Regions from separate parts of the Agrobacterium sp. DSM 25558 genome, predicted to be linked through region 2. Evidence: riboswitches for the same ligand, from Rfam matches in the RefSeq annotation. Region 2 holds a riboswitch; each other region holds the start of a gene.
What was found. Region 2 has a riboswitch for thiamine pyrophosphate ahead of DSM25558_RS07790 (hydroxyethylthiazole kinase). Riboswitches for the same ligand answer to the same signal wherever they lie in the genome.

Region 1: another riboswitch for thiamine pyrophosphate. It lies ahead of thiB (thiamine ABC transporter substrate binding subunit); the one in region 2 lies ahead of DSM25558_RS07790 (hydroxyethylthiazole kinase).
Region 3: another riboswitch for thiamine pyrophosphate. It lies ahead of thiC (phosphomethylpyrimidine synthase ThiC); the one in region 2 lies ahead of DSM25558_RS07790 (hydroxyethylthiazole kinase).

The regions. Positions count from the first base shown of each region.
Region 1 is NZ_FMUD01000005.1:139,790-146,060, forward strand. Features, by position in the region: gene DSM25558_RS06615 (M48 family metalloprotease) at 1-250, opposite strand, end outside; gene DSM25558_RS06620 (thiamine ABC transporter ATP-binding protein) at 447-1,163, opposite strand; gene thiP (thiamine/thiamine pyrophosphate ABC transporter permease ThiP) at 1,160-2,785, opposite strand; gene thiB (thiamine ABC transporter substrate binding subunit) at 2,795-3,808, opposite strand; TPP riboswitch at 3,851-3,960, opposite strand; gene DSM25558_RS06635 (ABC-F family ATP-binding cassette domain-containing protein) at 4,017-5,837, opposite strand; gene DSM25558_RS06640 (thiamine diphosphokinase) at 5,842-6,271, opposite strand, start outside.
Region 2 is NZ_FMUD01000006.1:197,355-203,625, reverse strand. Features, by position in the region: gene DSM25558_RS07810 (iron-containing alcohol dehydrogenase) at 1-256, shown strand, start outside; gene DSM25558_RS07805 (four-carbon acid sugar kinase family protein) at 372-1,418, shown strand; gene DSM25558_RS07800 (FadR/GntR family transcriptional regulator) at 1,406-2,137, shown strand; gene iolG (inositol 2-dehydrogenase) at 2,287-3,279, shown strand; TPP riboswitch at 3,361-3,463, shown strand; gene DSM25558_RS07790 (hydroxyethylthiazole kinase) at 3,530-4,267, shown strand; gene thiE (thiamine phosphate synthase) at 4,257-4,913, shown strand; gene thiD (bifunctional hydroxymethylpyrimidine kinase/phosphomethylpyrimidine kinase) at 4,910-5,710, shown strand; gene DSM25558_RS07775 (Lrp/AsnC family transcriptional regulator) at 5,714-6,175, opposite strand.
Region 3 is NZ_FMUD01000005.1:19,105-25,375, forward strand. Features, by position in the region: gene thiS (sulfur carrier protein ThiS) at 1-58, opposite strand, end outside; gene thiO (glycine oxidase ThiO) at 27-1,022, opposite strand; gene thiC (phosphomethylpyrimidine synthase ThiC) at 1,024-2,847, opposite strand; TPP riboswitch at 2,947-3,058, opposite strand; gene DSM25558_RS06110 (acyl carrier protein) at 3,224-3,475, shown strand; gene DSM25558_RS06115 (acyl-CoA dehydrogenase family protein) at 3,475-4,656, shown strand; gene DSM25558_RS06120 (amino acid--[acyl-carrier-protein] ligase) at 4,661-5,569, shown strand; gene DSM25558_RS06125 (DUF1839 family protein) at 5,577-6,271, shown strand, end outside.

The sequences.
Region 1 (6,271 bases), on a different contig from region 2:
GCGGATTGTCCGAAGGCTTCAGGCTCGATTGGTAGGACGGGCTGAACAGCGACTGGCACGACGACAAAATGAGGCCAGCGGTTGCCAGCGTCAGAATGCGCCTAACCGACTTGCCCCTCTGCCATACATTCTGACCGGAGGTGTGGCTCTGCGGAGCCTTCACACACGTCATCATTCTGCCTGTCTGCTCCAAACGTTCCTGATCATCCGTCAATTGCAGACCAGAATACTCTATTACCCCTAGGGGCATGTGAATGCGCCAACACCGAAAACGATCCGTAACACGGCAATATTACGCCAGAAGGATTGTTCTTATAGTTTTCAAGCAGTTGTTATAAATCCGCAAGTGCAAAAATGGCGCATCGCCTGTGTGATTTCGCAAGGCTTGACAGTCCCCCGCGTCCAAATTGTGACGCGACCGGGCCAACCCGGCATCCAAACCTGTCTTAAAGTGCAAGAAAGGTTCTGATCTCTTCAACATGCGTTGCCGCAAAGAAGTCTTCGACTTTGCCTTTATAAACCACATGGCCATTCGAAAGAAAAATGACGTCGTGCGCCAATCGACGGATATCGTCCGGGTGATGGGTTACAAGAAGAACCGTGTTCTTCATGTCATCATGCAGCTCTTTCAAAAGAGTGGACATGCCGGAACGCAAGCCGGGATCAAGCGCCGCAAACGGTTCATCCAACAGCATCACCGCCCGTTGGCGCACCAGCGCTCTGGCCAGCGCCGCCCTCTGTCGCTCGCCACCGGACAGGGTGGAAGGCAGGCGTTTTTCAAAACCGCCAAGACCAACCCGCGCAAGCGCGTGGCTGATGGCCGTCTTGTCGTCAGCGGTGAGTTTCAGCGAGGGGCTGACCCCGAGGCCAACATTGGTGAAAATATCCAGATGCGAAAAGAGGTTGTTGTCCTGAAAGATAAGCGAAACCGGACGCTCCGAGGGGTCAAGGCCGCTCACATCCCGCCCATCGATCAGCACACGCCCTGCATCCGGTGCTTCGAAGCCTGCAACGAGATTGAGAAGCGTCGATTTTCCGGAGCCGGACGGTCCGACGACAGCGGTGACCTTACCCGGTTCAAACGCGCAATTCAGCGCAAAATCCTGTTGACCCAGTTTCAGGGTGACATTGTCGAGGCTGACACCGCAATCTTGAGCACTCATGCGGTTGCCTTTGCTGTTATGGCCTGCCGTGACACCCCGCCTGCCGCAAGAACGAGGCAAATAACGCCCAGAATGAAGGCATAGCCTGCCGCATCATTGGTCCGGTAGCTGCCCATATTGCTGTAAACCAGCCATGGCAGGGTAACAAAATTTTCGGAGCCGAACAGCGCCACGGCTCCCAGATCACCCAATGAAAGCGCCATGGCGAAGGAGAATGCCATCGTGATCGGAGCCCATAGAACCGGCCAGTCGATAAGCCGAAGCCGGGAAAAGCCTGATATGCCAAGGCTTGCAATCAGTCGACCGGTGCGGGCCTGATGGGTCGAAAACGCAGGCTCGAGAACACGCATCACAAACGGCAGCGCCATCAGCATATTGATAAAAGCGACCAGCGCCGGTGCGAAGACAGCAACATCACCGAAAGGACGCAGCAGCAAAAACCATCCGCTTCCCAGCACCACCGGTGGGACGAGAAGCACGAGTGACGAGCCGGACCCCAGCACTGTCGAAAAAGCGTTCAACAGCCAGCCCGTATATCTTCGAGCAGCTACGGCCTGCCGTGCACGGATGATGGCAACGGAGACCACAAGGGCAAGTGAGGCAGAGAGGACGGCGACCATCATGCTCGTGCCGAAGGCCCTCCAGAAAGAACCCGCCGTCAGAAGGCGTGGAAGATCCGCCGACAGCCCGGATGATGCCACCGCCACCAATGGCAGACCGACCAACAGCAATGCCAGGCAGATAATAACCCCATCCCACAGTCGTGATGGAATGCTTGATCCATCGAAACGACGAACCCCTCGGCCCTGCGTCGAGGGCTCCGCATCCGTGGATGGCAACAGCGCCAGCAAAGCCAACAGAATTCCTGTCATTCCGATCTGCAAAAGCGATAACGCGATAGCCCGTGGCGGGTCGAAATCGAATCGCAAAGCCTGATAGATCGCGACCTCGATCGTCGTCGCCGACGGTCCGCCGCCCAGCAGCAGAACGAGGGTAAAACTGGTGACGCAAAGCATGAAGATCAGCCCCGCAACGCCCGGAACGAGCTTTGCGACCGCTGGCCATTCGATGAACCGAAACGTGGAGACGGGTCCAAAACCAAGGCTTGCGCCCACGCGCCAATATTCGTCCGGCACCCGCTCCAGACCTGCCAGAAAGAACCTTACGGCCAGCGGCAGGTTAAAGAAAACATGGGCAATGAGGATACCGGACAAACCATAGATGCTGAAGGGCTGGTCTGCCCCCAAAGCCAACAGGGCGGCGTTGAACACACCCTGTCTGCCCCAGATCGCGATAAGGCCCAGCGCGCCCACGATAACCGGCAGGCCCATCGGCACCGCCATCAGCCTGATGATCCAGATGCGGCCGGGGAAATCGCGCTGGCGGGCAAGGGCCAGCGCCACCGGCAGCCCGAGACCAATCGAGATCAGCGTGGAAAGACTTGCCTGCAACAGCGTGAAACGCAGGATGCGCAGCGTATAGGGATCAAAAAACGCCGCCGATGACGCCCCCGCATCGAAAGACAGCAAGGCCGCAACAGCGAGGCCCATGAACAGCAGAACCGCGGCAAATGCCACCGCCCCGCTATAGATAAACCTGCGACTGTCGCGACTCTGTATCATGGCGGATGATTACTTCACGCTCATGGCCGTAAGCCATTCGTCGATCCACGCCTTGCGGTTCTTGGCCACCACTTCCGGGTCCATCAGAAATGTCTTTGTGGGTTGCACCAGCTTGGAGAACGCATCCGGCAGGGGCGCAGACGTTGCGGCCACCGGCATCATCCAGTTGTTTTCTGGAATGGCGTCTTGAAAACCCGTGGTCAGCATGAAGGCGAGAAACTGCTTTGCCAGTTCCTTTTCCGGCGCATTCTTCAAGATACCGGCCACTTCGATCTGGATATAATGACCCTCTTCGAAGCTGGCCGCCTGATAGCGATCGGTCTTTTCCGCGACCATGTGATAGGCAGGCGAGGTGGTGTAGGACAGCACCATCGGCACTTCGCCCTTGGTGAACAGACCGTAGGATTCCGACCAGCCGGGCGTGACAGTCAACACGCGGTTTTTCAGTTTTGCCCAGGCCTCCGGTGCCTTGTCGCCATAGACGGATTTTACCCACAGCAGCAATCCGAGACCCGGCGTCGAGGTGCGCGGATCCTGGATCGCAATTTTCTGCGACGGATCGCCCTCGACCAGCTCCTTGAGGCTCTTGGGTGGGTTTTTCAGCGTCTGCGTGTCGTAAACAACGGCGAAGTGGCCGTAATCATAGGGCACGAAAACGTCATCCTTGAAGTCACCCGGCACCTTGGCTGCGGACGGATCGACGCCCGACGCCTCGAAAAGACCCGTCTGCTTGGATTCGGCAATGAGATTGGTATCGAGGCCGACTACAACATCCGCCTTGGAGCCGGGGCCTTCCAGTTTCAGCCGGTTCAACAGCGCGACACCATCGGCAACGCCCACGAAATTGACGGTGCAGTTGCACGTCTCTTCAAAAGCGGCCTTGACCTTGGGGCCGGGACCCCACTCGGAAACGAAGCTTTCGTAGGTATAGACCGTCAGCGTCTTTTTATCTTGCGCCACAGCAATAGCGGGCAGCAAAACGGACGCAACGACAAGCGAATGAAGGAAAAAACGACGATACATCAAGAGCACCTCCTCGAAATGGGCAACGGGGAACAGGCGTCTGAATGGAAGCCGTCTAATCCCTCCGCCGGTGTTAACCGGATCAGGTTCTTCGGGTTGGCTAAGCCTCTCAGCCTTGTCCCGGATAGGACAAAGCACCCCGTTAGATCTAGGCAAAGATGTAATCGGTGATCCATCAATTAGCAAGATGGCGTTGAAGCCATCCGCTTTAGTTTTCGAGCTCCTCGCGCAGCATTTCCAGCTCCAGCCATTCTTCTTCCATGGTCTCGAGCTTCTGCCGCAATTTCGACATCTCATCGGCCAGTTTGCTGAAAATCTCAGGGTTTTTGGCAAAGAGATTAGGGTCGGCCATGCGCTCCTCACGCTGGGCGATCTCCAACTGGGTCTTTTCCATTTCCTTAGGCAGATTTTCGAGCGCGAATTTCTGTTTGAAGGACATCTTGCCCTTGGTTTTGGCCGGTTCGCCACCCGCATTCGAAGCAGACTTTGCCTTTTCCTGCTTTTCGGCCTTCTTCTTTTCGTCCGAGGCACCTTTGCGCTGCGCCATCATGTCCGAATAACCGCCAGCATATTCTATCCAGCGACCATCCGGTGCATCCGGGTTTACGGGTGCAATGGTGGAGGTGACGGTCCGGTCGAGAAAGTCACGGTCATGGCTGACGAGAATAACGGTACCGGAAAAGCCGGAGACGATTTCCTGCAACAGATCGAGCGTCTCGATGTCGAGATCGTTGGTCGGCTCATCGAGGATCAGAAGGTTCGTCGGGCGAGCCAGAATGCGCGCCAGCATCAGGCGTGCACGTTCCCCACCGGAGAGATTGCGGATAGGCGTGCGGGCCTGCTCCGGCTGGAACAGAAAGTCCTTCATATAGCCGGTCACATGTTTCAGCTCGCCATTGACCAGAAGGTTTTCACCGCGCCCGTCGGTCAGATAATGTGCGAGCGTATCGTTCGGGTTCAAATCCTCACGCTTCTGGTCCAGCGTCGCCACTTCCAGATTGGTGCCGAGTTTGACCCACCCGCTATCTGGCTTCAGCTGACCTGTCAGCATTTTCAAAAGCGTCGTCTTGCCGGCACCGTTCGGGCCAACAAAACCGATGCAATCACCGCGATGAACACGCAGTGAAAACGGCGCGACGATGGTACGGTCGCCATAAGCCTTGGTAATCTGGTCCGCTTCAATGACGAGCTTGCCGGACTCACGGCCCTCAGCCGCTGTCGCCTGCACGCTCCCCGTCGGCCCCTTGTGGCCACGGTAGTCGGCGCGCATCGCCTGAAGTTCACCCACGCGGCGCATGTTGCGCTTGCGGCGAGCAGTCACGCCATAGCGCATCCAGTGTTCTTCGCGCTCGATGGCCTTGCCGAGCTTGTGCTGTTCCAGCTCTTCCTCTTCCAGCACCTTGTCGCGCCATTCTTCGAAATGGCCGAAACCACGGCTGAGACGACGCGCCTGGCCGCGATCCAGCCAGACAGTGGCAGTGGATACCTTCTCAAGAAAGCGACGGTCATGCGAAATCAGCACCAGCGCACTGCGCGTCTGCTGCAATTCACCTTCCAGCCATTCGATGGTGGGCAGATCCAGATGGTTGGTCGGCTCGTCCAGCATCAGAATATCGGGTTCGGGTGCCATGACGCGCACGAGTGCGGCGCGGCGCGCCTCACCACCCGAAAGACTGGACGGATGCTCTTGCCCCGTCAGCCCAAGATGTTCCAGCAGATATGTTACGCGGTAGGCGTCATCTCCCGGTCCAAGCCCCGCTTCAGCATAGGCCTGAACCGTCTCGTAACCTGCAAAATCCGGTGCCTGATCCAGATACCGGATGGTGGCCGATGGATGCCGAAAGATTTCACCCGATTGCGCCTCGACCAGACCGGCGGCGATTTTCATCAGCGTCGATTTGCCGGAACCGTTGCGCCCGACAAGGCAGATGCGATCCCCCGGCTCCACTTGCAGGTTTGCACCATTCAGCAGCGGTGTGACGCCGAAGGTCAGCATGATGTCGTCGAGTTTTAGAATAGGGGGTGCCAAGGGTTCAGGCTCCGGTCAAATCATAAGGACGGGCAAGCACGATGGCCTTGCCGCTTTGAAGGCGAAGGCGCAAAGGCCCTTCCGCCACGTTCGAAATAGTGCGCGACGAGCCGAAAGCAAGCGCGAAATTGGCGAGCGGATAACGTGCATTGTCGATATCGAGCCCTTCCAGCGCCGTGAAACCGGCAACTGAGAACAACGACCCCGAGGGAAGATCGAGCTCGAACGTGCCCTCCATCAGTGGATAGGCTTCTTCGTCACCCGATGTCAGCACCACCTCGAAACCACGCTCGGCCAGCGAGACCGCATAGAGCAGATGAAACAGCGCATGATCCGACCGCTCCCCCGCCAGCGCGCCCACCAGCGTCAGCCGTTTTGCGCCGCGTGTCAGGGCTTCGGATACGGCAATCTCGCCATCCGTCACGCCTTTGGCA
Region 2 (6,271 bases):
TCATGTGGACAAGACTGCCGAAGTGCTGGAAGCGCTGGGCCTTGCTGTTTCCAACGAGCCGGAAGGTGTTTTGGAAGCGGCCTACGGTTTCTGTAAGGGACTAGGCGTTGAAATGCAGCTGTCGGCACACAAGGCAAACGAAGGTGATTTACAAAGCTGGGCCGAAGAGGCGCACGCCATCCGCCGCCTGATGAACAACAATCCCCGCGACATGGCTGTGGACGACGTGTTGTCGATTTATAAGGCGGCCTATTAGGCCGCCTGCTCATTCTTCGTCATGCTCGGGCTTGTCGCGCCCGAGGATGACGCAAGTAGACGCGAAAACCGCGACCGTTTTCTGGCGCGGCTGCACGTGAGGAACGACCACAGGAATGAACAGGCATTTTGACAGACTTCTGATTGTTGCGGACGACCTAACGGGCGCTCTCGACACGGCCGCGCCTTTCGCCGCCGCGGGAATGAAGGTAACTGTCGTTGTCAATCAAGCCTTCGTTGCGGAAGCCATCGCGGGTGATGCAGACGTCATAACCGTAACGACACGCAGCCGTGAAATTCCGCCTGATGAGGCAGCCAGTCGTGTTGCCTCCATCAAGGCCGCGATGAAGCCGGGCATCCGTCTGTTCAAGAAGGTAGACTCTCGCCTGAAAGGCAATCTGGAGGCCGAACTTGCTGCACTTGCCTTCGAGCGCGCCATCGTTCTGCCCGGCATTCCAGAATTTGGCCGCATCGTCTCGAACGGCATGATTAACGGTTTTGGCGTGGACACACCCATCTCCATCGCGCAACGCCTTGGGGCGCTTGCAAAGCGGTGCCGCTTTCCAGATACGCTGACGCCCGACGACATGCGCGACGCCGCTGCTACCATTGAGGACAATGAGCTGATGGTGGGTGCGCTTTCGCTGGCGAAGGCCATTGCCGGTGAAAGTCAGCCTTCACCCCTCACCTATCCCTCCAAGCGCATGGTAATGGCCATCGGTTCACGCGACGCGATCACGCTTGCTCAGGTCGCAGGGTTGAAAGCAGCCCATCCCGATCTTCTCCACATCTCCGCACCCAACGGCGTTGTTGCGGCTGCGGAGGAACGTGGTGCTCATACGATCACGCTCATTCAGGCTACGCCGTCCGAAACCGAAGCCAGCCCCTTGCAGGTCGCTGGCGCGCTGGCTGCAAGCGTCGCGAAATTCTCTCAGCCCGGAGATACGATCCTGCTTTCCGGCGGCGCAACGGCAGAAGCCTATTTCGACCAGCGGGGCATCCACATGCTGGGCTTAGCAGGCGAGGCTTTGCCGGGCCTCCCCGTTGCTGAATTCGACGGCACCTTCTACATTACCAAATCAGGCGGCTTCGGCACGGAGGATACACTTCTTCGACTGGCCGTGACTGTCACAGGTGGAGAGGCGGAAACATGGGGGCGATAGAACAGGTTTCTCATCGCAAAAGTTTGAGTGATGTCGTGTACGAGCGGCTGCAACACGCCATAAAATCCGGTGCATACAAAAATGACGAGCGTCTGCCGACCGAGCATGACCTTGCCGCCGAATTCGAGGTATCGCGACCCATCGTGCGCGATGCGCTGAAGAAATTGCGTGACAAGGGCCTCGTCTATTCCCGCCAGGGTGCGGGCAGTTTTGTTCGCAGCATTGGCGTTAAACAAGCGCTCGGTTTCAGCCCTCTCGAAAACATTGCCGACCTCCAGAACTGTTATGAATTCCGCATGACGGTGGAGCCGGAGGCCGCCGCCTGCGCCGCGGAGCGTTATGGCGATGCGGAACTTCTACTGATCAGCCGAGCTCTCGCCTCCCTCAAAGAGGCAACGAACCGGCAGCGCCACCGGGAAGATGCAGACTTCCAGTTCCACCTCGCCATCGCCAACGCATCCGGCAACACCTATTTCTCGACCGCCATGGAAGCGTTGAAGGACCATATTGCTGTTGGAATGCAATTCCACGGTCTTTCGCTTAAAAATTCCATTTTAGGCCTCCAGCATGTCTATGATGAACATGCTGCGATTTTCGAGGCTATTCGCGATCGCGATTGCGATCTCGCAAGGCGGCTGATGCGCCAGCATCTTCACGGCTCACGCTCGCGCCTGTTCGAGGGGCGGAAACCCCAGCTTGCAGCGCAGGACGCAGAGTAAGCGCTTTCTCAATCCAAGGCATTCCAGACGTCAGGCACGTCTTGACAGGCATGAAGTGGCGCTCTAGCAAGATGGAACATATATTCCAAAATGGTCCGCAGTTCGCATCAACGTTCCACGGACCGGGATAACCATATCGGGAGGAAACGATGGTTACGAGATTGGCTTTGCTGGGCGCTGGGCGCATCGGAAAAGTACACGCCAAGGCGATTGCATCCGACAAACGTGCCAAACTGGTTGCGGTGGTCGATGCGTTTCCCGATGCCGCACAGGCAATTGCAGACGAAACCGGCTGCGCAATCAGCACCATAGATGCCGTGCTCGAAAACGCCGACATCGATGCCGTCATCATCTGCACGCCCACCAACACCCACGCCGATCTGATCGAGCGTTTTGCGCGTGCGGGCAAAGCAATCTTCTGCGAAAAGCCGATCGATCTCGATGTCGCGCGTGCGCAAGCCTGCATCGACGTAGTCAAAGAAACCGGCGCAAAGATCATGCTCGGCTTCAACCGTCGTTTCGATCCGCATTTCCGCGCCGTGCGCAAGGCCATCGATGACGGACAGATCGGCAAGGTCGAGATGGTGACCATCACCAGCCGCGATCCGGGTGCACCGCCACCGGAATATATCAAAGTATCCGGCGGCATTTTCCGCGACATGACCATCCACGATTTCGACATTGCCCGCTTTCTGCTGGGCGAAGAGATTGTCAGCGTCTTCGCCACAGGCTCCGTTCTGGTCGATCCGAAAATCGGGGAACTGGGCGATTACGACAGTGCCAGCATCATCCTGACCACTGAAAGCGGACGTCAGGCGATTATCTCCAACTCGCGCCGCGCTACCTATGGCTACGACCAGCGCATCGAGGTTCACGGCTCGCTTGGCTCAGTTGCTGCCGAAAACCAGCGCCCGGTGTCTATCGAAATCGCCACCAAGGACGGCTATACCCGCCCACCCCTGCACGACTTCTTCATGACGCGATATACGGCGGCTTATGCAGCGGAAATCACCGCCTTCATTGATGCCATCGAAAACGACGTCGCCCCCTCGCCTTCCGCCCAGGACGGCCTGGTTGCGCTGAAGCTGGCGGATGCTGCGCTGAAGTCGGTGCGCGAAAAAGTGCTCGTCCAAATTACCTGATCACATTTTAGGAAGACGCGGTTTGTCGGCCTGCGTCTTCCTGAATGTCATTGACAGCACAACTAAAACACGACACCTTCCAGACATTCCGAGGGGAGCATCGTACGATGCTGAGATGGCGCTGAGCCGGACCCTTGAACCTGATCCGGGTCATGCCGGCGTAGGAACGGAACAGTCGCCACTGGCCATGCTTTTCTTTTCCGCGCTGAACCTGGGTCTCCGTGATTGTATATCTGGAGTTCAATGACCCATGTCGAGTTTTCCCACAGCACAAACCGCAACAGAGCTTCTGGCGCGGGTGCGGCAACAGCGACCGCGGGTTCATTGTCTGATGAACACCGTCGTTCAGAAATTTACTGCCGATGGCATAACCGCCGTTGGCGGAATTCCATCCATGACATCTTCAGAAGAAGAAATCGAAAGCTTCGTTTCCAAGGCAGATGCTCTGACAATCAACCTCGGCACGCTAGATGCCGCACGCCGCAAGGTCATTCGCATGGCGCTGGACGTGGCGAACGACAAAGGCAAACCCTGGATCGTCGACCCCGTGCATTGCGATTACTCGCCATCTCGGCTGGATTTCGTCCATGAACTCATCACCCTTCACCCGACCATCGTTCGGGGAAACGCGGCGGAAATGGCTGTCATCGGTGATGTTGGCAATGCACTGAGCATCCAGACCGGCCCGCAGGATTTGCTTCGCGGTGGGGCCAGAAGCGCAAAGATCGCCAATGGCCACCCATGGATGGCGAAGGTCACCGGCACCGGATGCCTTTCCGGCGGGGTCATCGCCGCTTTCATGGCAGTGGAATCAGACCCGTTGCTCGCGGCAGCAGCAGCACTGACGGTAACCGGCGTATCGGCAGAACTTGCGGCAACGCAGGCACGCGGTCCTGGTACATTCGAGGCGACCTTTCTGGATGCGCTGGACGCTATCGACGGCAACGACATTCTTTCCCTTGCGAGGATTGAGCACGATGAAAATTGATTACAGACTGAACGCTTTGGTGGATGCGTCGCTTGCCGATATTGCGCCATTGCCGGAACTGGCAGCCGTTGCGGCACGGCATGGCGCTACGATCATCCAGTATCGCGACAAGCACGCCTCTACCCGAGATATGATCGAGCAGGCGCGGCTGATGGTGGAAGCACTGAAGGCAACGGGCGTTCCCCTTGTCATCAACGACCGTGTCGATGTTGCGCTGGCTTCCGGAGCAGATGGCGTTCATCTGGGTGCGGACGATATGGACGCCGAAACGGCCAGACGCCTACTGGGGCGTGATGCAATCATCGGCCTGACCGTCAAGAATATGACTGACGCCCAGCGTGTCGCTGAAGCACAGGCAGACTATGCCTGCATCGGCGGTGTTTTCGATACGGTCTCCAAGGTCAATCCGGATGCGCCGGTAGGATTGGAGGGCCTTCGCGAACTGAGAAACTATCTTCGCAACGCTCGCCCGCAGATGCCCGTCGGCGCTATTGCGGGCATCACGCTGGAGAGGGTCGAACCCGTTATAAATTCGGGTGCGGATGGTGTGGCACTGATTTCCGCTCTGTTCCGCGCCGTCGATATTGCGGCGGCAACAGGGGACTTCCGACGCCAAGTGGACCTCGCGCTGGAGGCACGCGGATGACGGCCATAGCATTGACAATTGCCGGGTCCGACAGTGGCGGCGGCGCGGGCATACAGGCCGATCTGAAGACCTTTTCGGCGCTGGGTGTTTATGGCGCAAGCGTCATTACCGCTATCACAGCTCAGAATACCCGAGGTGTAACTGCTGTCGAAAACATATCAACCGACATGATTGCCGCCCAGATGGACGCGGTTTTGTCCGATCTTGATGTCAGCGCGGTCAAGATCGGCATGGTTTCGCGCATCGAGACCATCGAAACGATCGCTGCAAAGCTGCTTGAGGTTGGCAATCCTATTGTCATGGACCCGGTGATGGTGGCGACATCCGGCGACCGCCTGTTGCAGGAAGATGCCATAGAAACTCTACGCAGCGCTTTGCTGCCGCTGGCGCTGCTCGCTACCCCAAACCTGCCGGAGGCAGCGCTTCTGAGTGGGCGACCCATCGCGACGAACGGGTCAGAAGTGATCCGCCAGGCCGAAGCGATATTGAAAACCGGCGTTCGCGCTGTTCTGATAAAGGGTGGGCATGGCGGCGGGTCGGAAAGTGTCGATCTTTTGCTGGACAGTGATGGAATGCATGAGTTTTCCATGCAGCGCATAGACACCCGCAATGACCACGGCACCGGCTGCACATTGGCATCGGCCATTACCGCAAATCTGGCGCTTGGATACTCTCTGGCTGATGCGATTGGGCTGGCGAAGGAGTTTCTTCAGGGTGCACTGGCAGCGGGGAGAGAACTGCATGTCGGCCATGGTCACGGACCTGTGCACCATTTTTACCGCTGGTGGAATGCCTGACGCTCAGTTCCTTGGCTTCGGGCTTGCCAGTGCGTTGCGGATGGCGAAGCTGGAATGAATGCGCGAAACGCCGGGTAGTTTCGAGAGTATGTCCTTGTGAACGCGCTCAAAATCGCCTGCACTTTCCACTTCCACTCGCAGGAAATAATCGGAGCCACCGGTCATCAGGTAGCACTCGCGAATTTCTGGATAACGTCTGACAGCATGTTCGAAGCGATTGAGAAAATCCTCAGTCTGGCGATCGAGCGTGATCTGCACGATGACTGAGATGACCTCGCCGCCCGCTGCACTTCCCGTCAGCGCCGTGTAGCCGCGAATGACCCCTTCTCGCTCCAAAATATCCACCCGCCGCAAACATGCCGAGGGCGACAAACCGACCTCCGCTGCCAGCTTTGCATTGCTGATGCGGGCGTTGAGCCGAAGCACGCGAATGATGTGACGATCGGTAGCGTCCAAAGCTGACATAAAATCATTCCGTTTCGCCGTCGAAAATTGCGTTCGATCGCCAATCTTCGAATTATCCACGCCTCAAACTGCGAAAATTCGATGATCGTTGCAATA
Region 3 (6,271 bases), on a different contig from region 2:
GGTGTGAAAGTCTGTCGGTAGCAAGGTCATGCTCTTGCCCGTTGACGAGAATTTTCATGGGAAACCTCCTTTGACATCATAATATCGGTGGCCTGCCGCGCCATGGCTGGCGACAGTAGAAAGCCGTGCCGATGGGCACCGTTGATGAACAGCGTTCCTCGCCCTTCTCTGATCGCTGGAAGATTGTCGGCAAAGGCCGGGCGGATACCGGTGCCCGTCTCAATGATCTGCGCCTCACCAAAAGCGGGGTGTAGCGCGTAAGCCGCATTCAGCAATTCCATCATCGAACGGGCGGTGATCGGTCCCGCCTCATCCGTTTCGATCATCGTCGCGCCGACCATAAAGCGCCCTGCCTCGCGCGGCACAATGTAGAGCGGAATGCGCGGATGAAGCAGCCGCACGGGGCGTGACAGCTTCACCTCATAGGAAGAGAGATAAAGCATTTCACCGCGCACGCCGCGAAGTCCCGCAAGCTTGCCGGTCTGTGCCGCGCCGGTGCAATCGACCACGTGATCGAATGCACTCTCATCCATCGCTTCGCCGCCGAAGTGGAAGCCAACACCTATCGAAACAAGGCGTTCGTACAGTGCCGAGAGCGCCAGACGCGGGTCGAGATGCCCCTCGCTTTCAAAGAACAACCCACTACGAAAACGCCCGGCGAGGTCTGGCTCAAGCGCCGCAATCTCGTCCCCATCCACCCAACGATAGCCTGATGTGCGGGAGGCAAAGCGTGCAAGCTCTGCCTTGTCCCGTACCGAAGCCACGACCAGCGTGCCGTTTCGCTTCACCAGCCCCGGCGTCGCCTCCTCCCACCAGTCGAGCGCCGATTCGCCGAGCGTTAACACGGCTTCCTCAGCACTTTCGCGTTCACACCAGGGTGCCAGCATGCCGCCCGCGTACCAGGACGCACCGCGCCCTGGCTGCTCGGCGAGATCGCAAACTGCGATCTCCATTCCATGTCGGGCAAGCTCCAGCGCAGCCGTCAATCCGGCAACGCCTGCTCCATTGACGAGAATACGCATCTCATTCCCCTGCCACCGGTTTTTCCAATGGCATATAGAGATCACCACCCTGCTGGAATTTCTGCGCCATGGCCTCCAGACCTTCCTTCTGCGCCTCGGCGCGGATGTCATGCGAAATACGCATCGAGCAGAATTTCGGCCCACACATGGAGCAGAAATGCGCAACCTTATGCGCCTCCTTCGGCAAAGTCTCATCATGGAAAGACCGGGCCGTTTCCGGGTCGAGCGACAAGTTGAACTGATCTTCCCAGCGAAACTCGAAACGGGCGCGCGACAGCGCATTGTCACGGATCTGCGCTGCCGGATGCCCCTTGGCCAGATCTGCCGCGTGGGCTGCGATCTTGTAGGTGATGACACCGACCTTCACGTCATTACGATCCGGCAGACCGAGATGCTCCTTCGGCGTGACGTAGCAAAGCATAGCCGTGCCGAACCAGCCGATCATCGCCGCACCGATGCCTGACGTGATGTGGTCGTAGCCGGGCGCGATATCCGTGGTCAGCGGCCCCAGCGTATAGAAGGGCGCTTCGCCGCAGACCTTCAGCTGCTTGTCCATGTTTTCCTTGATCTTGTGCATCGGCACATGACCGGGGCCTTCAATCATGACCTGACAATCTTTCGCCCAGGCGATCTGCGTCAGCTCACCCAGCGTTTCCAACTCGGCAAATTGCGCCGCATCATTGGCATCAGCAATCGAGCCCGGGCGCAGACCGTCACCCAGTGAAAACGACACGTCATAGGCCCGGCAAATGTCGCAGATTTCCTCGAAATGCTCGTAAAGGAAAGATTCCTTGTGGTGATGCAGACACCACTTGGCCATGATCGACCCGCCACGCGACACAATGCCGGTGACGCGATTGACGGTGAGCGGGATGTAATGCAGCCGCACACCGGCATGAATGGTGAAGTAATCCACGCCCTGTTCGGCCTGCTCGATCAGCGTGTCGCGGAACACCTCCCAGGTCAGGTCTTCGGCAATGCCGTTGACCTTTTCCAGCGCCTGATAAAGCGGAACGGTTCCAATCGGCACAGGCGAGTTGCGGATGATCCATTCGCGGATATTGTGAATGTTGCGGCCGGTGGACAGGTCCATGACCGTATCGCCACCCCAGCGGATAGCCCAGACCATCTTGTCGACCTCATCCGCCATGGAGGAGGTAACGGCCGAGTTGCCGATATTGGCGTTGATCTTGACGAGGAAATTGCGACCGATGATCATCGGCTCGGCCTCGGGGTGGTTGATGTTGGCGGGAATGATCGCCCTGCCCGCAGCCACTTCCTGGCGCACGAATTCCGGCGTGACGAAATCGGGAATATTCGCGCCAAAACTTTCGCCATCGCGCATCAGCTTCTCCTTGATCGCCTCGCGGCCAAGGTTTTCACGTATGGCAATGAACTCCATTTCCGCCGTGATGATGCCAGCGCGGGCATAGGCAAGCTGCGTTACCGCCTTGCCATCCTTCGCTTTCAGCGGCTGGTGGCGTAGTGGAAACTCAGGCGTCAGGCGTTCGCCTGTGGCAAAACCATTATCCTCCGGTTTGACGTGACGACCGTCGTAAGCCTCCACATCGCCGCGCGCGACAACCCAGTCGTGACGCAAGCGCGGCAGACCACCGTCGATGCTGACGGCATGGGTGGGGTCAGTATAGGGACCGGAAGAATCATACACGATGACAGGTGGCTCGCCAGCGGTGGGATGTACGGCGATTTCTCGCATGGGCACGCGGATGTGTGGATGGATGATGCCGGGCTTGTAAACCTTGGTCGAAGCGGGCAGCGGACCTGTGGTAACGACAGGGGAGAGATTTTTAGCAGCAATGTTCATCGTGAGGCTCCAAAGCAAAAACAGTGGAGACCCAGTTCGAGCATGAAGACGAAAAACCACGGGAACGAATAGCGACGCATTCGGCAAGGCCGAACTGCTGTTCCCGCGTTTGCACCGTCCCTACGCCAGTATGAACTGGATCAGGTTCAACGGGTCACTGCGCGCGCTAGCAGTATCTCAGCCCCTTGCCGGAACTCCCCTGGTGAATGCTGCAATCAGAAACCCGACGCAGAAATTTGTCAAGCCATCTGTGGATGGCTGTCGAAAAACAGAAAGTTACGCTAAGTTAACCCATCCATTTATTTGAATGTTATTTTTTGGAGCGTAACTCGAAGAATGCGTTATGATGACGCGCTGTGAAGGGAGACTACTGAGAATGAATTCAACTATTCGTGAAATACTGTCGAAATTCGGCCAACTCCCGGTGCCGGTCGATACCATTGAAGATGAAGCTGACCTTTACGCAGCCGGACTTTCTTCTTTTGCATCCGTGCAACTGATGCTCGGCATAGAAGATGCGTTCGATATCGAGTTTCCCGATAGCATGCTCAACCGAAAGTCTTTTGCCAGCATCAAGGCGATCGAAGACACGGTCAAAACTATTCTCGATGGCAAAGAGGCGGCCTGATGAATCTGTCGGTCGCCCCGCCTGATGCAACGCTGACCGCGCGCGCCTCTCGCGTCGCGTCGATTGCCGCACGGCATGCCGACGATGTCGATACTGCCGCACGGTTTCCGATAGAGGCCGTTGAAGCGCTTCGGTCTGAACGGCTTTTGGGGATACAAGTGCCAGTTCATCTTGGCGGCGAGAGTGCAAGCATCGCGCAAATTGCCGATCTCTGCTGTATTCTTGGCCAATCCTGCTCCGCAACCGCGATGATTTTCGCCATGCACCACATCAAGGCATCCAGCCTTGTGGAACATGGCGAAGACAGCGAATGGCATATTGCCTTCATGCGCCGCGTGGCATCAGAACAACTGCTTTTGGCGTCTGCCACCACCGAAGGCGGCATCGGCGGAAACATGCGCAATTCCATCTGCGCCATTGAGGTCAGTGGCCCCGATTGCACCTTGGAAAAAGACGCCACGGTTATTTCTTACGGCGCGCATGCCGATGCCATTCTCATTACCTCGCGTGCCAATGCAGCAGCGGCACCGGCCGATCAGGTCATGACCGTTTTTCTGAAGGATCAATACACACTCGAGCGGACCCATATATGGGACACGCTTGGTATGCGCGGCACCTGTTCCGATGGCTTTCTGTTCAAGGGAAACGCACCTTCCGAGCAGATATTCTCCAAGCCTTTCGCTGAAATCGCAGCACAATCCATGCTGGCGACATCACATCTTTTGTGGAGCGGCGTCTGGTACGGCATTGCCTCCAACGCGGTTTTGCGGGCGCAAGCTTTCGTTCGTGCAGCCGCCCGTAAATCCCCTGGCGTAACGCCACCCGGTGCCATCCGTCTGGCAGAGGTATCGAGCAAGCTGCAGACTGTAAAATCGAACGTCATCGCCGGTCTCAAGGCCTATGAAGGCACCAAGTCCGATCCCGACAAGCTGATGTCGATGGGTTTTGCCATTGCCATGAACAACGTCAAGATTTGCTCGTCGGAAACTATTCTTGAGATCATCAATCATGCCATGCTGATCTGCGGCATCATGGGTTACAAAAACGGTACGCCTTACAGCTTAGGGCGGCATCTGCGTGATGCCCACTCCGCGCAACTGATGATCTCCAACGACAGAATTCTCAGCAACTCCGCCAATCTCCTGCTCGTCCAGAAGCAGGACACCAGCCTTTCGGGATAAGACCATGGACATGCAAACATCCTTTCTCGATCGCCTGTTTGAAAAGGGCCTGCTGATCGATACCGGCGTGGATGGCCTTTATGGCCGCAGCGGTCAGTTCGAAGATGTGATCGTCGCCTTTGAGCGCTTGATCGACAAGGTCGGCGGTCCAGACAAGGCTGAAGCCATCCGCTTCCCGCCCGGCATCAACCGCGCCTATTTCGAAAAAAGCGGCTATATGAAAAGCTTCCCGCAGCTTGCTGGCACAGTCCATTCCTTCTGCGGCTGCGAACTGGATCATGTCAGCCTGATCAAAAGCATGGACGAAGGCACGGACTGGACGAAAGACCAGAAGATCACCGACATCGTGCTGACGCCTGCTGCCTGCTACCCGCTGTATCCAACCATTGCCAAGCGCGGAAACCTGCCCGCTGGCGGCGGTCTTTACGACATTCAATCCTATTGCTTCCGCCATGAGCCTTCGAAGGACCCAGCCCGCCAGCAACTGTTCCGTATGCGCGAATATGTGTGCATGGGCACCGAAAGCGACGTGACGGAATTCCGTCAGCTGTGGATGGATCGCGGCGTGGACATGATGAAAAAGATCGGTCTCGATGTGAAGATCGATATCGCCAACGATCCGTTCTTCGGGCGTGCTGGCAAGATGCTGGCCAACAACCAGCGCGACCAGAACCTGAAATTCGAGCTGCTGATTCCGGTAACATCCACTACCAATCAGACCGCCTGCATGAGCTTCAACTATCATCAGGACGCTTTTGGAGCCAAATGGGGCCTGAACCTCGAAAACGGCGACGTTGCACACACGGCATGCGTCGGCTTCGGGCTGGAGCGCATTGCGCTGGCGCTGTTTGCCAAACATGGACTGGATGTCGAGGCATGGCCACAGCCGGTTCGAGACACGCTTTGGGGCTGAAGACGGCATGACGAGCATCTTTCCGGCCCTCAACGCTGAGACCTACGTTCCGCATCCGTTGCATTCGCTGGAGCGGATGTGGCCGGAAACCAATTGCTATGTCGATCTGTGGATCGAACTTCTGGCCTCAAGCAGTCTGCCGCCTGAAGCCATGCTCGGCTTTACGCTGGCCCAGGATTTTGAGGGCGACCAGTTCACTTTCTTCAAAGTGCCGCTGGAAGACCTCGAAGCGCTCTATGGCATCCGCGTCACCGAACTGGCTATTTTCGACAGGCTCGAAAGCCATATCGAAACGCAGTTGCAGCGCGGTCGTATCTGCCTGATCGAGATGGACAGCTTCTACATGCCGGATACACACGGCACCGCCTATCGCAAGGAACACGGCAAAACCACCGTCGCCGTCAACCGTATGGACATGGCAGGTCGGCAGTTGGAATATTTCCACAATGGCGGCTATTTCGCGCTGGAGGGAGACGACTTCTCCGGCATTTTCCAGCACCATCTGGCAGACGAAGACCTGCCCTTCCTGCCCTATACAGAATTTGCGAAATTTCCTGAAAAGCCAGTGTCCGATGTGGAAAGACGGGCGATAGCGCTGCGTCTTCTGGCATCGCATTTTTCAAGACGACCCACGCAAAATCCGATCAAAGCCTTCGCTGAAGTCTTTCCTGCGCAGGTGGAAAACGTGGCCGACCGGCCCTT